DNA from 4 places in the Bradyrhizobium sp. LeoB3 genome. Region 2 is predicted to be linked to each of the others. Evidence: predicted binding sites of a transcription regulator. Region 2 holds the regulator's gene; each other region holds the start of a gene.

Region 1 (4,033 bases), on a different contig from region 2:
CATTATCCGCGGCGATCTGGATGTCCCCAAGAATGCGCAGGCGGTGGCGACGCTGCGCAAGAATGTGGTGGCGATCTGGGTGCCGCCGCAGGGCAAAGGCAGGGGCAGCAAAGCCGCGCCAAAAATCACCAAGATCGCGCAGCTCGCCGGCCACCGCGTCGGTGTCGTCGGCCGCACGCCCGCCAACGTCAACCTCTTGAAGGTGATCCTGCAGCAATATGGCGTCGACCCCGCCAAGGTGGAGATCGTCCAGTTTCCCGCCAATGAGACGGCCGAGACCATCAAGGGCCAGAAAGCGGACGCCTATCTCGCCGCCGGACCCGTCAACAGCAAGATCACAACCGACGCGATCGCGGCTTCGACCCGCGGCACGCCGACCTTCCTCGCCATCGACGCGGCGGAAGCGATCGCGCAGAACCATCCCGCCTATGAAGCCTCGCAAATCCCCGCCGGCTCGCTCGGCGGCGTCGACCGCCCTGCGGACGAGGTCAAGACCATCAGCTTCTCGCACCATATCGTGGCGCGCAGGGGCATTTCCGAATCGACCATCGCCATCTTCACCCGACAGCTGTTCTCGATCCGGCAGTCGCTGAAGAACGATTTCCCGCCGGCCGCCAGGATCGAGACGCCGGACACCGACAAGGACGCCACGATTCCCGTGCACCCTGGCGCTGCGGCTTTCGTCGATGGCGACGAGAAGACCTTCCTCGACCGCTACAGCGATTACATCTGGTGGGGGCTGATGCTGGTCTCCGCAATGGGTTCGGCCGGCGCCTGGTTTGCCGGCTACCTGAAGAAGGACGAACGCAGCATCAACACGTCGCAGCGCGACCGGCTGCTCGACATGCTCGCTGCCGCGCGCCACAGCGATTCGATGGAAGAACTCGACCAGATGCAGGCCGAAGCCGACAACATCCTGCGCGAAGCGCTGATCTGTTTCGAGCACGGCGGAATCGAGCAGGGCACGCTGACCGCCTTCAACATCGCGCTCGAGCAATTCCACAACGCGGTCACCGACCGCAAGCTGCTGTTGATCAGCATGCCGCAAAACCTGCAGCGCGCCAGCGCGCAATTCCGCGCGGCAGGGACCGCTTAGCCACGGCGGGACGCAATCGGGTTCGCTTCAGTTCCCTGTTTGCGGGGCACGCGACCTCTCTTCCGTCATTCCGGGATCCGCCGAAGGCGCAGGCCCGGAATCCATCCGGCCGCAAACGATGTGGATGAATGGATTCCGGGCTCACGCTTCGCGTGCCCCGGAATGACGGCTAGAGGCCGTAATCGCTTCGTCATAGAATCCTTCTAGGTCTGTTGCGACATTTCGGCGCATCCGGTGCCGGACCGACGGAGGCTTGCCATGACGATCAGGATTTCCCGCCGAAAGTTCCTCTCTTCAGCCGCTGTCGGCGCCGGCGTCATCGCGATGCCCCACCTCTCCCGCGCCGCCGACCGGCCGGCCGTCACCCATGGCGTGCAGTCCGGCGACGTCGGAGTTGACGGCGGCGTGGTCTGGGCGCGCGCCGACCGGCCGTCGCAGATGATGGTCGAGGTCGCGACCACCGAATCCTTCAAGGACGCGCGCGCACTGCCGCCGATCGCGGCCCTGCCCGAAAGCGATTTCACCGCCAAGATGCTCCTGGAAAACCTGCCCGCAGGCCAGGACATCTTCTACCGCGTACGCTTCCGCGACCTCGCCCATGTCAACGTCCTCGGCGAGCCCGTAACCGGCCGCTTCCGCACCGCGCCCGCCGACCGGCGCGATGTCAGCTTTGTCTGGGGCGGCGACGTCGCCGGCCAGGGTTGGGGCATCAATCCCGACGATAACGGCATGTTCACCTTCGCCACCATGGCCAAATACAAGCCGGATTTCTTCCTGCATTCCGGCGACACCATCTATGCCGACGGCGTCATTCCGTCCGAGGTGAAACTCGCCGACGGCAAGCTGTGGAAGAACCTCACCATCCCGGAGAAGGCCAAGGTCGCCGAGACGCTCGACGAGTACCGCGCGGCGCACAAGTACAACCTGCTCGACGAGCATGTGCGCGGCTTCAATGCAGAAGTGCCGATCTTCGTGCAATGGGACGACCACGAGGTCACCAACAACTGGTCGCTGTCGAAACAGCTTCCTGCCGCCTACAAGGAGCGCGACATCAACGTGCTGGCGGCGCGTGCGGCGCGCGCCTTCCACGAGATGTATCCGATGCGCGAAAGCATCGTCGAGCCGGGCCGCGTCTATCGCACGCTCAGCTACGGACCGCATCTCGACGTATTCATGCTGGACGAGCGCAGCTATCGCGGACCCAACGGGCCAAACCAGCAGACCAGCTACGGCCCCGATGCTTATTTCCTCGGCCCGGACCAACTCGCCTGGCTGAAGCGCGGACTGCTCAACTCGCGCGCCACCTGGAAGGTGATCGCCTCTGACATGCCGCTCAGCCTCATCGTCTATGACGATGCGGCCAACAGCAAAGGCTCCGAAGCGTTCGCGCAAGGAGACGGCCCGGCGCGCGGCCGCGAGCTCGAGATCGCCGAGATCCTGCGTTTCATCAAGACCGCCGGGATCGTCAACACCGTGTGGCTGACCGCCGACGTGCACTACGCCGCCGCGCACTACTACAATCCGAACAAGGCGCAGTTCCAGGACTTCGACCCGTTCTGGGAATTCGTCTCCGGCCCGCTGCATGCCGGCACTTTCGGCCCCAACGAGCTCGACAACACGTTTGGACCCGAGGTGAAGTTCATCAAGGCGCCCGGAGCCGACAAGCAGAACCTGCCGCCATCGGCGGGCATGCAGTTCTTCGGCCACGTCAAGATCGACGGCGCGACCGGACAGATGACAGTAACCTTGCGCGACCGCGCCGACGTCGCGCTGTGGTCGACCACGCTCGACCCGAAGCCGGTGTAACATCGTAACGTAGTGACGTAACGTAGCCCGGATGGAGCGCAATCCGGGACGGTCTATCCGCGAACCCAGGACCCCGGATTGCGCTGCGCTTCATCCGGGCTACGAATCCGAAACCCGCATTCGCAGCGCTGCTTCCAGCGCTTCGGTCGAGCATGGCTTGACCAGGCGCGGCTTGCCGGCCAGCGCAGCGGGAAGCTGGACGTCAGCGCCATAGCCGGTGACGAAGAGATAGGGGATCCGTAGCGCGTCGAGCTCCTCGGCGAGCGCAAAGGTGTTCTCGCGGGCCAGCACGACATCCAGCAGCGCGAAGTCGGGCCGGCGATAGGCGATCATCTGAAGTGCTCGCGCGACACTGGTCGCTGTCCGCACCGTCTTCACCCCGAAGCCGAGGATCGTATCCTCGAAATCGATGGCGATGATCGGGTCGTCCTCGACGATCAACACGTCGGAAGGCATGCGGCTGAAGAGGGCCGGTTTCATATGCGCGCCAGGTCCTGTTTTGAGGCATTGATCTGATGGTCCGGACATGAGCCGCCAGTCGGCACGCTGCCGGCGCCTCTGAAGCACACCGGCGGTTCCCGCATTGAAACCACCACACTGCGGTCCCGGCGTCTGTTCACTTGTGCACACAACAGGAGGAACGGGTTGACTATCGTCGCGGTTGGTGAGGGGGAGACCCGATGCTTCAACAACGCAGCCAACCGGACAGAGCTGACCGGCCCTTTAACAACCTGTTGCGCCGTCTGAGCGACGCCGATTATGGGCTGATCGCACCGCACCTCGCGCGCGCCGAGGCCAATGCCAACGACCTGCTTTACAGCCCCGGCGACGACGTCGAGACCGTGTATTTTCCCTGCGGGCCCGGCCTCGTCTCCTACCTCGTGACCAACGAGGACGGCCGCGACGTCGAGACCATTCTGGTCGGCCGCGAGGGTGCTGTCGGTGGCATCGTCAGCCAGGGATCTCTTCCCGCCTACACCCGCATCATCGTCAAATTCGGCGGGCCGTTCGCGCGGATGACGGTCGGCAGGCTGGAAGCGGCCAAGCTGAAATCGCCGTCGATCCGCAACGTCTTCGCGCGCTACGCCGATTGCATGCTGGCGCAGATCTTTCAGTCGACGGCCTGTAACG
Region 2 (4,033 bases):
AACCTGACCAAGACGATGGCGAACCTGCCGGTGACCATCAACAACTTCGTGCAGAGCCCCTACGCCTATTGGAAGGAGCTCGCCTGGAGCGGGGCCTTGCTTATCACCTTGACCGTGCTCGCGCTCAACATCGGCGCGCGCATCCTCGGCGCCGAAAGGAGCGCAAAATGACCGATCTGTCCGTATCGACGACCAGCCCGAGCGCGGCCATTCCCCAGAAGTCGCTGCCGGAAGCGGCGCCAAAGGTGACTGCACGCAGCCTCAACTTCTATTACGGCGAGCACCATGCGTTGAAGAACATCAACCTGACGCTCGGCACCAACCGCGTCACCGCCTTTATCGGCCCGTCCGGCTGCGGCAAGTCGACCCTGCTCCGGATCTTCAACCGGATGTACGACCTGTATCCCGGCCAGCGCGCCACCGGCCAGTTGATGCTGGACCAGACCAACATCCTCGACCCCAAGCTCGACCTCAACCTGCTGCGGGCGCGGATCGGAATGGTGTTCCAGAAGCCGACGCCGTTCCCGATGACGATCTATGAGAACATCGCCTTCGGCATCCGCCTTTACGAGAAGATCTCGAAATCTGAAATGGACGGCCGCGTCGAGAAAGCGCTGCGCGGCGGCGCGCTGTGGAACGAGGTCAAGGACAAGCTCAACGCCTCCGGCCTGAGCCTCTCCGGCGGCCAGCAGCAGCGCCTCTGCATCGCCCGCACGGTTGCGGTGCGGCCCGAAGTTATCCTGTTCGACGAGCCCTGCTCGGCGCTCGATCCGATCTCGACCGCCAAGGTCGAGGAATTGATCCAGGAATTGTCGGAGGACTACACGATCGCGATCGTCACGCATAACATGCAGCAGGCGGCGCGCGTCTCCGACAAGACCGCGTTCATGTATCTGGGCGAACTGATCGAGTTCGACGACACCAGCAAGATCTTCACCTCGCCGAGCGATCGACGTACCCAAGACTACATCACCGGCCGGTTTGGTTGAGGAGGGACATCATGGCTTCTGAACATACCGCCAAGGCATTCGACAGCGATCTTCAGGAACTGACCCGTCTGGTCGCAGAGATGGGCGGGCTGGTCGAACGGATGATCACCGAATCCGTCGATGCGCTGATCCGCCGCGACGTCGCGCTCGGCAAGCGTGTCGTCGCTTCCGACATCGAAATCGACAGCCTGCAGCGCGTGATCGAGGAGCGCGCCGTGCTGACGATCGCCCGCCGCCAGCCGATGGCTGTCGACCTGCGCGAGATCGTCGGCGCGATGCGGGTGGCGACCGACCTCGAGCGGATCGGCGACCTCGCCAAGAACATGGGCAAGCGCGTCGCCGCGCTGGAGAACGACTTCCAGCCGCTGAAGCTGATCCGCGGCCTGGAGCACATGACCGACCTCGTGCTGTCGCAGGTCAAGTCCGTGCTCGACGCCTATGCCGCGCACGATCTGCCGGCGGCGATGAACGTCTGGAAGAGCGACGAGGAGGTGGACGCGATCTGCACCTCGCTGTTCCGCGAGCTCCTCACCTACATGATGGAAGATCCGCGCAACATCTCGTTCTGCATCCACCTGATGTTCTGCGCCAAGAACATCGAGCGGATCGGCGACCACGCCACCAACATCGCGGAAACGGTCTTCTACATGATCGAGGGTCAGCAGATCACCGACAAGCGGCCGAAGGGGGATATGACGACGTTCGCCACGACCGTTCCGGGCAACTAGAGCAACATCCGGAAAGTCGACGCCGGCTTTCCGCCAAGATCCTGCTCAAACATCAAAGGAAGAGTGGGATGACGATTCAAGCAGAGAGTCATCCCGCTATAGGAGAAGCCAAGCCGATGAGCGCACGCATTCTGGTGGTCGAAGACGAAGAAGCGCTGACGACGCTGTTGCGCTACAATCTCGATGCAGAAGGCTATGATGTCGAAACGGTCGCCCGTGGAGACGATGCGGACACAAGGCTCAAGGAACGTATTCCCGACCTTGTCGTGCTCGACTGGATGCTGCCGGGACTCTCCGGCATCGAGCTGTGCCGCCGTCTGCGGGCGCGGCCGGAGACCAAGCAGCTCCCGATCATCATGCTGACCGCGCGCGGCGAGGAAAGCGAGCGCGTGAGGGGGCTGGCGACCGGTGCCGACGACTACATCGTCAAGCCGTTCTCGGTGCCTGAACTGCTCGCGCGGGTGAAGGGCCTGTTGCGCCGGGCAAGCCCGGAGCGGCTCGCCACCGTGCTCACCTATGGCGACATCGAACTCGACCGCGAGAAGCGCCGCGTCGCGCGCTCGGGCCGCCCGATCGATCTCGGCCCGACCGAATATCGCCTGCTGGAGTTCTTCCTGGAGCATCCCGGCCGCGTGTTCAGCCGCGAGCAGCTGCTCGACAGCGTTTGGGGCCGCGACATCTATATCGACGAGCGCACCGTCGACGTTCACATCGGCCGCCTGCGCAAATTGCTCAATCCCGGCCGCGAGCAGGACCCGATCCGCACCGTCCGCGGCGCGGGCTACGCGCTCGATGATCGCTTCGCGAAGGCCGAGCAGTCGTAAACCGGCGACCTCAATCCGTAGCCCGGGTGCAGCGAAGCGTAGCCCGGGGAAATTTGGACCTGCCGATACAGCGTTCCCGGGTTGCGCTGCGCTCCACCCCGGCTACGATCTGTCGTCGGCTTACTTGCCTTGTGACGGCTTGACCGTCGGACGGCGGCGGTCAGCCGCCGGCTGGTAGGCGATGCGGGAGTGGTGCGCGCAATAGGGCAGGCCGGGAAGCGCCTTGCCGCCGCAGAAGAAGAATTCCGGGCTCGAGGGATCGCCGACCGGCCAGTGGCAGGTGGCCTCGTTCAATTCGAGCAGCGACAGCCGCTGGCTCATCGGCACCACATTGTCGTAGGCGATAGGGTCCGCTTCCACCTCCACCTCGAAGGCGTGGGCGAGCGCGGTGTTGCCGCGGGAGACCGGACGCGCCACGCGCATCATCGGCTGTGCCGGACGCGCCTTGCGCTGCCGCGGCGCGGCTGCAGCAGGACTCTTGGCGCGGCCCGAGAGGCCAAGCCGGTGCACCTTGCCGATCACCGCATTGCGGGTCACGTTGCCCAGTTCCGCAGCGATCTGGCTGGCCGAGAGGCCACCTTCCCAGAGCTTTTTCAACTGCTCGACGCGTTCGTCGGACCAGGTCAATACCGTCATCGCATCTTTCCCTTCGCGTTGCGCCGGCCGATCCTGGGACAGCGCTGCGATGCCTAATCTCAAAAATCCCTGCGGGCAGAATCCCTTAAGGCTCGCCGGGCACGAAAACCGCACCCGAACGTGTACGCCGCACACAAAGGACTCTAAGGGATCAAAACTGCCGCACGAGATGTCGTACCCGACAGGCCAAACGCTACAATATGGCGTGACTCTGGCGCAAGAGTCCGCGCCTATGCGTCCACATGTTCCGACATTTAGGGATTGCAATCGGGCTTTCCACCACACCGGAAAACTGCGGATTACCGGTACTTTGCCGCGCAGCCTGGCGGCTTCGTGGAGATTGACAGCACCTGCCGCGCGCATAGAATGCCTTTACGTGCCGCCCTGCAAAGGCGGCACGTTTTGTTTTCGCTGGATGAGCTTCAGCCGCGTGTCTGCATCGCTGCACGCCGCCGGGGCTTGTCTGAAAGGCTTGTCTGAACCCTTCAGTGATCGCCATGACCGACCGCGCCACGTCGCATCTGCTTCCCGTTTTTGCCAGGGCCGATCTCGGCTTCGAACGCGGCGAAGGCTGTTGGCTGATCTCGACCAAAGGCGAGCGTTATCTCGACTTCACCTCCGGCGTCGCGGTGAACGCGCTCGGCCATGCCCATCCGGATCTGGTGAAGGCGCTGCAGGAACAGGCGACGAAGCTCTGGCACATGTCGAACCTGTTCAAGAGCCCGGACGGCGAGAAGCTTGCCGCGCGGCTGTGCGAGCAGAGTTTTGCGGACTTCGTGTTCTTCTGCAATTCCGGCGCGGAAGCGATGGAGGGCGTGATCAAGGTCGTGCGTCACTATCACTTCTCGAAGGGGCA
Region 3 (4,033 bases), on a different contig from region 2:
TGCTCATCGCCGGTCTGATGGAGATCGGTTGGGCGATCGGGCTCAAATATACCGAAGGTTTCACAAGGCTCGTTCCATCGGCGCTGACGCTTTTGAGCATGGTCGGCAGCATCGTCCTGCTCGGGCTCGCGCTGAAGACGCTGCCGATCGGAACCGCCTATGCTGTGTGGACCGGCATCGGCGCGGTCGGAACGGCGATGCTCGGCATCGTCCTGTTCGGCGAACCGGCCACCGCGCTTCGGCTGTCGAGCATCGGGCTGATCGTGGCCGGCATTGTCGGCCTCAAGCTTGTGACCTGATCAGCGCAGCGCCAACACCACCCAATAGGTAACGGCCGCAACCGCCGCCGCGGCCGGGATGGTGATGACCCAGGCATAGACGATCGAGCTTGCGACATTCCAGCGCACCGCCGACATCCGGCGCGCCGCACCGACGCCGACGATGGCGCCGGTGATGGTGTGGGTGGTGGAAACGGGAACGCCGAGGAAGGTCGCCATGAACAGGGTCGCCGCCCCGCCGGTCTCCGCGCAGAAACCCTGCATCGGCGTCAGCTTCGTGATGCGCAGGCCCATGGTACGGACGATGCGCCAGCCGCCCATCAGGGTGCCCATCGCCATCGCCGCCTGACAGGCCACCACCACCCAAAATGGAATGTGAAACTCCTCGCCAAGATGCCCCTGCGAATACAGCAGCACGCCGATGATGCCCATGGTCTTCTGCGCGTCGTTGCCGCCATGGCCGAGCGAATAGAGCGAGGCGGAGACGAATTGCAGGGTACGGAAGGCGCGGTCGACGGCGAACGGCGTCGACCGCACCGAGAGCCAGGACACGATCGCAACCAGCACCAAGGCCAGCAGGAAGCCGATCAGCGGCGACAGCACGATTGCGAGCAGCGTCTTGGAGAGCCCGCTCCACACCGCCGCCGAGATCCCCGCCTTCGCCATGCCGCCACCAATCAGGCCGCCGATCAGGGCATGCGAGCTCGACGAGGGAATGCCGAGCGCCCAGGTGATCACGTTCCAGACGATGGCGCCGACCAGCGCGGCGAAGATCACGGTCACATCGACGACCTCGGGCTCGATGATCCCGGTGCCGATGGTGTTGGCGACATGCAGTCCGAATACGGTGAAGGCGACGAAGTTGAAGAACGCCGCCCAGAACACCGCGTACTGCGGCCGCAGCACGCGCGTCGAGACGATGGTCGCGATCGAATTCGCGGCATCGTGCAGGCCGTTCAGGAAATCGAACAGCAGGGCGACCGCGATCAGGATCACCAGGATCGGAAGACCAAGCGTGGCGTCCACTGAACCGCCCTACTTTATTTTCTTGAGCATGATCTGCGCGCAAACGCTGCGCGTTTGTCGCGGAGAAAACCGGTGCCCACTTTTCGGGATCATGCTCAGACCTGTTCGATCACGATCGAGTTGATCTCGTTGGCGACGTCGTCGAAGCGGTCGGCGACTTTTTCGAGGTGATCGTAGATCTCGGCACCGACGATGAAATCCATCGTGTTGGCGTCGCGGTGCTTGAGATAGAGCTCCTTCAGCCCGATGTCGTGGAGATCGTCGACCCGGCCCTCGAGCTTGGTCAGTTCCTCGGTGATCTGCGTCAGCATCGCGACGTTGCTGCCGATCGACTGCAACAGCGGCAGCGCGCGCCCGACCAGGTCGGCGCATTCGACGATCAGAGTACCCATTTCGCGCATCGGCGGCTCGAACGCGCGCACCTCAAACAGCACCACCGCCTTGGCGGTCTGCTGCATCTGGTCGACGGCATCGTCCATGGCCGTGATCAGGTTCTTGATGTCGCCGCGGTCGAACGGGGTGATGAAGGTGCGGCGGACGGCCGTCAGAACCTCGCGGGTGATGTTGTCGGCGTCGTTCTCGAACTGGTTGACGCGCTGGCAGTGGACCGGCGTCTCGTCCCCACCCTTCAGCATGTCCTGCAGCGCCATCGCGCACTGGACCGCGGTCTTGGCATGCCGGGCGAACAGGTCGAAAAACCGCTCCTCCTTGGGCAAAAAGCTTCGAAACCAGCGCAGCATAGGCTCAAAATCCATCCTTCCGGAGGACGCTCCGGGATCACCTGTCACAAAACTGTCATAGAACATTTTGTGCAGGGACGGCCAGCGCTCCGCCGACGGAACCGGGTCATCCACCGCTTTGTAGGTAGTGGCCCCGGTGTTTCCGACGGCCCAACGCAACGGTATGGCGTTGGGCTCCAATCGAGCGGGCCGGCCGATGGTCCTACAGCGACCGCCTGAGCAAACGCGCGACCTCGCCGATGATGCCGCGGCGGAAGGTCAGCACGCAGGCGACGAAGATGACGCCCTGGATCACGGTCACCCACTGGCCGTAACCGGCCAGATATTGCTGCATGGCAATGATGATGAAGGCGCCGACCACGGGACCAAAGATGGTGCCGAGGCCGCCGACCAGCGTCATCAGCACGATCTCGCCGGACATCGACCAATGCACGTCGGTCAGCGAGGCGTTCTGGGCCACGAACACCTTGAGCGAGCCGGCAAAGCCCGCCAGCGTGCCAGACAGGATGAAGGCGAGCAGCTTGTACTGGTCGGTCTTGTAGCCGAGTGAGATCGCACGCGGCTCGTTCTCGCGGATCGACTTCAGCACCTCGCCGAAGGGCGAGTTGATGGTGCGGTAGATCAGGAGGAAGCCGCCGAGGAAGCCGGCGAGCACGACGTAATAAAGCACCGTCGGCTTGGCGAGGTTGAAGACGCCGAACAGAAAGCCCTGCGGAATGCCCTGGATGCCGTCTTCGCCATGGGTGAACGGCGCCTGCAGGTAGATGAAGTAGAGGAGCTGGGACAGCGCCAGCGTGATCATCGAGAAGTAGATGCCCTGCCGGCGGATCGAGATGTACCCGGTGACGACGGCAAGCCCGCAGGCCGCGGCCGTGCCGATGATGATGCCGAGCTCCGGCGGCAGCGCCCACACCTTCAGCGCATGCGCCGAGACGTAGCCGGCGGTGCCCAGGAACATCGCGTGGCCGAACGACAGCAGGCCGCCATAGCCGACCAAGAGGTTGAAGGCGCAGGCGAGCAGCGCAAAGCACAGCGCCTGCATCACGAAGAACGGATAGATGCCGGTGAGCGGCACGATGGCCAGCAACACCGCCATCACGGCGAAGGCGACCATCTCGTCACGCATCGCGCGCGGCGTCACCGGCAGGGTATCGTCGGTAAGTGCTGACATATCAGGCCGCCCGTCCAGTCAGTCCCGTCGGCTTCACAAGCAGGACCAGCACCATCAAAACGAACACGACGGTGTTGGAAGCCTCGGGGTAGAAATACTTGGTCAGTCCCTCGATCACGCCGAGCGCAAAACCGGTGATGATCGATCCCATGATCGATCCCATACCGCCGATCACCACCACCGCGAACACGACAATGATGAGGTCGGCGCCCATCAGCGGCCGGACCTGGTTAATCGGTGCCGACAGCACGCCCGCGAGCGCCGCAAGCCCGACGCCGAGGCCGTAGGTGAGCGTGATCATCCTCGGCACGTTGATGCCGAACGCGCGTACCAGCGTCGGATTTTCGGTCGCAGCGCGCAAGTAGGCGCCGAGCTGCGTCTTCTCGATCAGGAACCAGGTGGCCAGGCATATCACCAGCGAGAACACGACCACCCAGCCGCGATAGATCGGCAGGAACATGAAGCCGAGATTGATGCCGCCGCGGAGCGCGTCGGGAATCTGGTACGGCAGGCCGGAGGAGCCGAAATAGTTCTGGAAGATGCCCTGGATGATCAGCGCGATGCCGAAGGTCAAGAGCAGGCCATAGACATGGTCGAGCCCGGAGAGCCATTGCAGCATGGTCCGCTCCAGGATCATGCCGAAGATGCCGACCACGATGGGCGCGATGAGCAGCGCCCACCAATAGTTGATGCCGGCGATGTTGAGCAGGAAATAGGCGCAGAAGGCGCCCATCATGTAGAGCGCGCCATGGGCGAAATTGATGATGTTGAGCATGCCGAAGATCACGGCAAGCCCCAGGCTGAGCAGCGCGTAAAAC
Region 4 (4,033 bases), on a different contig from region 2:
CGGATCGAGATGCTGGCCATAATAGCTGTAAGGCCAACCATAGAAGCCGCCATCCTGCACCGAGGTCAGATAGTCCGGCACGAGGTCGGGGCCGATCTCATCGCGTTCGTTGGCGATGGCCCAGAGCTTGCCGGTCTCGGGCTCCCACTGCAGCCCGGTGGGATTGCGCACGCCGCTGGCGAAGATGCGATGGGCGCCGCTCGCGCGGTCGATCTCCCAGATCGCGGCTCTCTCGTACTCGGCCTGGATGCCGTTCTCGGTGATGTTGCTGTTCGAGCCGACACCGACATAGAGCTTTGCGCCGTCGGGGCTCGCGAGCAAGGTCTTGGTCCAGTGATGATCGATAGGCCCGCCGGGAAGATCGGTCAGCTTGGTGCCTGATGCGGTGATGCTGGTTTGTCCATCCTCGTACGGATATCGGACGATCGCATCGGTGTTTGCGACGTAGAGATCGTGGCCGACCAGCGTAACGCCGAATGGTGAGTTGAGGTGGTCGAGGAATACGGTGCGCACATCGGGAATGCCGTCGCCATTGGTGTCGCGCAACAGCGTGATGCGATTTGCATCCTCGGCCTTGGCGCCGGCGAACCATTGCACCCAACCGGTGATGAGATCCTTGGGCCGGAAGACCGGGGCCTTCGGGCCATTGCTTTCGATCACCAACACGTCGCCGTTCGGCAGTACGTAAAGCGATCGCGGATGTTGGAACCCCGTGGCCAATGCACGGACCTGCAACCCTTCCGCCACCTTCGGCGTTTCGTCACCCCACGGAGCTGGCCGCGCAATCCTGATCGGCGGCAGCAGATATTGCTGCACCTCCGGCAAGTACGGATGGGCGCCGATCTGCCTTGCGGGATTCCCGCCGCTGTCGTCACAGCCCGCAAGACTCAAGGCCGCGGCGGCGGCAACAGCCACGGTGGCAAAGCGCGGCAGGTTCGCCGCACGGGCAAGATTGAACAAGCTGGTCATTTGGCTGCTCCTGCGCGATCGCCATAGGTCAAGCCCCAGCCTCCCACCAACAGCGACAGCAGGAGGATCGTGACGAGTCCCGAGAGCGCGAGGCCGGTCGGCACGACAGCGGTGTAACCATCGCGGCTGTGAACGAGGACATTCACGATCGAGAGCAGGATCGCGACGACATAGGTGAGTGCGCGAAACCAGGCCGGCCTCTGCCTGTCGATCAGGAGATCGATCACGGCGGCGATGGCCGCAAGCGCCGCGATCACCAATCCGGCCGCAATCAGCCAGACCGAAAATCTCTCCCACATCACCAGCGCAGTCCGCCAATAAGCGAGATCGGTGACGAAGGCGCCGATCAAATAGGCCACCGAAAACGGGAGCAGCATTTGATGAATCGCATGCCGGCGGGACGCAACCTCCGGCACCGCTTCAGTTTCGACTGTGGAGTTGGTGTAGGCCACCGCGATCTGTGTCATACTTCGATCCTCACCATCGTGTGCAAGTGCGCGGCAGTGCGCCGACGCCTGCTTTGCGAGGCAACTTTCGATCTGTTCGATATGTCGGAGCGCTTCGCAGCTCCCATACATTGCAAATGGGAAAGTGGGCGGCGCTTTCAAAAGCACGCGTTCGAAACTGACGGTAAATCCTCTGTGACCTTAACCGCTGAGCTCGGCCGGCTCGCGAAACCTATCCGAGCTGCTTCCCGCGTCATCGTCTCGAGGCGTGCGCTCGTTCGGCCGCGGCGGTATCGGCTGATGTGCCAAGGTCGGGCAGGTGACGCCGTCAGGCAATCTGTCATATGGTTGACATAGGAAGGTACGATGTGAGGACCGAGGGATGGCGCGACCTCCGGGATCTGCTTGCGCGAAATCGAAGGCCCTTGCGAGGAAGTAGCCGGCGAGACGGCTCAGTTGTCAGTGATGCTAAGTATTGGCCAAATCGCTTCGTCCCGGGCGCAAGTCCGGCAGAGGATGAACTTACCCCGCCTCGGCGCCTGGACCTTGGCGAAGGTCGCGGCGCTACTTGTCATTTTGGTAGGGGTTACCGTCGCATCTGGAAACGAGCGGACGCCGCCGGGCGGGCTCATGACATTCAATATCCCGGCGCAGCCACTGATCGACGCGCTGCAGGCGTACAGCCAGCAGGCCGGCGTCCAGGTGATGTTCGAAACGACCTCGGCAGCCGGCTTCCGTTCGCCGTCGGTCAACGGCGAGTTTACGCCGCAGGCCGCGCTGCTGATGCTCCTGGCCGATACTGACCTGAGGGTTCGCTATAGCCGATCCAACGCCGTGACGCTCGCGCCGGCGTCCGTGCCGGATCCCGACGAGCCGCCCATCCATTCCCCAGTCTCCGCGGACATAACGCTTGGAACGTTACGTGTTCGCGGTACGACCGACGCTCCCGATCGCAATCTGGGAGAATATATCAGCCTCCTGCAATCGGACATTCAGAAGGCGCTCAAGAAGGGCGGGCGGACCAGGCGAGGCGAATATCGGGTCGCGGTCAAACTATGGGTGACGCCGTCCTCGCGAGTCATAGACAGGGCCGAACTCGACGGGTCGACAGGCGACTTTGATCGGGATAGCTCGATCGCCGAGAGCTTGCGTGGCCTGGTGTTGAGCCAGCAGGCGCCGCCCAACATGCCGCTCCCGATCCGCTTCATGATCTCGATCCACGCGCTGTAAGCGACTAATATAAGGGGTTGCCTCAAGCTCCGGCGACATCTTACTCGATGCTGGGGCGATCAAACGATTCTCGGGGCGCAGCCGTTGCAAGGCTTCCGGCTGAATGGCCGCGGTATCTTAATATTCCCGCACCTGTGGTTCGATTGGCGCAATCGCCGACCAGCTTGCGAGTGACTGATGTCCGTCACGCGAGTGTCATCCTCGGTGGATAGGGAAAATAGTGGGACTGACTACGATCTGCGAAACGCAGGGCGTGGCGTCGCGGGGCTGGTAGGTGTCTGATTCGAATAGTAAATCTCTGCGAGAGACAGTCGCAGCTGATTACGAGGGCCTGGCTAGGCGTCTGACGCGTTGCCTTGGCTCCTCGGATTTCGCGCGCGAGGCGCTGCACGAAGCGTTTCTGAGGGTCGATCGAGTATCCGATGCGGTGCCGATTCATAGCCCCGTCGACTATCTGTTTCGTACCGCGCTGAATGTCGCCAAGGATCGGCGCAAAAGCGATCGGCACTTGTTGAACGCCTCGGAAATCGCGGCGATCATGGACGTCATCCCCGACGACCGTCCGGACCCGGCAATGGTGACGGAATCGCGCATCGAGCTGACGGAATTTCAGAAGGCTCTCGCAGAATTGCCCGCCCGGCGGCGCGATGTATTTATCGCGGCCCATCTTGATCATCAGCCCCACCGCGAGATCGCGGATCGGTTTGGCATCAATGTGCGCACGGTCGATTTCGACCTGCAGCATGCCATGGAGCATCTCAGCCGTCGGCTAGGCCGCACCGTTCTCCGGCGCCTCGGGCCGCGTCCAAAGGGGAAGGCCAGCGAGTAGCTTGCATCTTGGCAAGAGACGTGCTTGTCAGGCTGTCTAGATCATAATCCGATTGGACGGATCGGATCATGATCTCGTCTCTTTGTTTGAGCATGATCTTCCTGCGCAAACGCTTCGCGTTTGTCGCGAGGGAAAACCGGCTTCCACTTTTCCGGATCATGCTCCAGCGGCGTTTTTCCAACGCGCACGGTTGAATGCCGGCGCGGATCGCGAATCTTCAAGAAAAATTTTGAAAGATGCACTTTCTATAGCGACAAAGAGCTTGAAAGTGCGGATAGGCTGCATTTTCGATTCAGTCTTCCTTTGCGTCAATCGTCTATAGAGCATGAGGACGCGGTATTTCTGAGTACGCCGAAGTCATTCGGCGGGAGAATCAACAAAGAGCGATTGGCCTTGACCGCAGGCGACGATATTCCTTCCGAGCTTGACCCGCTGCTGCGGCAGGCGCTTGCGTGGGTTATTCGCCTGCACTCCGGGTCGGCGACGTCGGACGATGCTGCCGCTTTGGCGCTTTGGCGGCGGCGCAGCGCTGAGCACGAGGCCGCCTTCCGCGATGCCG

What was found. Region 2 encodes PhoB, which activates phosphate uptake and scavenging genes when phosphate is short. Its sites were predicted from a motif close to TGTCATNNANCTGTCAT; they were not measured.
Region 1: the regulator PhoB is predicted to act here: its motif matches at 1,274-1,290, upstream of ACZXDY_RS24075 (alkaline phosphatase D family protein).
Region 3: the regulator PhoB is predicted to act here: its motif matches at 2,087-2,103, upstream of ACZXDY_RS30010 (DUF47 domain-containing protein).
Region 4: the regulator PhoB is predicted to act here: its motif matches at 1,754-1,770, upstream of ACZXDY_RS16340 (STN domain-containing protein).

Annotation. Positions count from the first base shown of each region.
Region 1 covers NZ_JBVBEF010000040.1:30,280-34,312, forward strand. The annotation lists gene ACZXDY_RS24070 (TAXI family TRAP transporter solute-binding subunit) at 1-1,096, shown strand, start outside; gene ACZXDY_RS24075 (alkaline phosphatase D family protein) at 1,355-2,902, shown strand; gene ACZXDY_RS24080 (response regulator) at 3,002-3,382, opposite strand; gene ACZXDY_RS24085 (Crp/Fnr family transcriptional regulator) at 3,583-4,033, shown strand, end outside.
Region 2 covers NZ_JBVBEF010000037.1:70,122-74,154, forward strand. The annotation lists gene pstA (phosphate ABC transporter permease PstA) at 1-171, shown strand, start outside; gene pstB (phosphate ABC transporter ATP-binding protein PstB) at 168-989, shown strand; gene phoU (phosphate signaling complex protein PhoU) at 1,001-1,717, shown strand; gene phoB (phosphate regulon transcriptional regulator PhoB) at 1,834-2,541, shown strand; gene ACZXDY_RS23160 (GcrA family cell cycle regulator) at 2,662-3,177, opposite strand; gene ACZXDY_RS23165 (acetylornithine transaminase) at 3,675-4,033, shown strand, end outside.
Region 3 covers NZ_JBVBEF010000060.1:6,132-10,164, forward strand. The annotation lists gene sugE (quaternary ammonium compound efflux SMR transporter SugE) at 1-299, shown strand, start outside; gene ACZXDY_RS30005 (anion permease) at 300-1,304, opposite strand; gene ACZXDY_RS30010 (DUF47 domain-containing protein) at 1,400-2,044, opposite strand; gene ACZXDY_RS30015 (branched-chain amino acid ABC transporter permease) at 2,247-3,215, opposite strand; gene ACZXDY_RS30020 (branched-chain amino acid ABC transporter permease) at 3,217-4,033, opposite strand, start outside.
Region 4 covers NZ_JBVBEF010000020.1:51,799-55,831, reverse strand. The annotation lists gene ACZXDY_RS16350 (PQQ-dependent sugar dehydrogenase) at 1-969, opposite strand, end outside; gene ACZXDY_RS16345 (DUF2231 domain-containing protein) at 966-1,436, opposite strand; gene ACZXDY_RS16340 (STN domain-containing protein) at 2,046-2,645, shown strand; gene ACZXDY_RS16335 (RNA polymerase sigma factor) at 2,920-3,474, shown strand; gene ACZXDY_RS16330 (hypothetical protein) at 3,516-3,695, opposite strand; gene ACZXDY_RS16325 (FecR family protein) at 3,868-4,033, shown strand, end outside.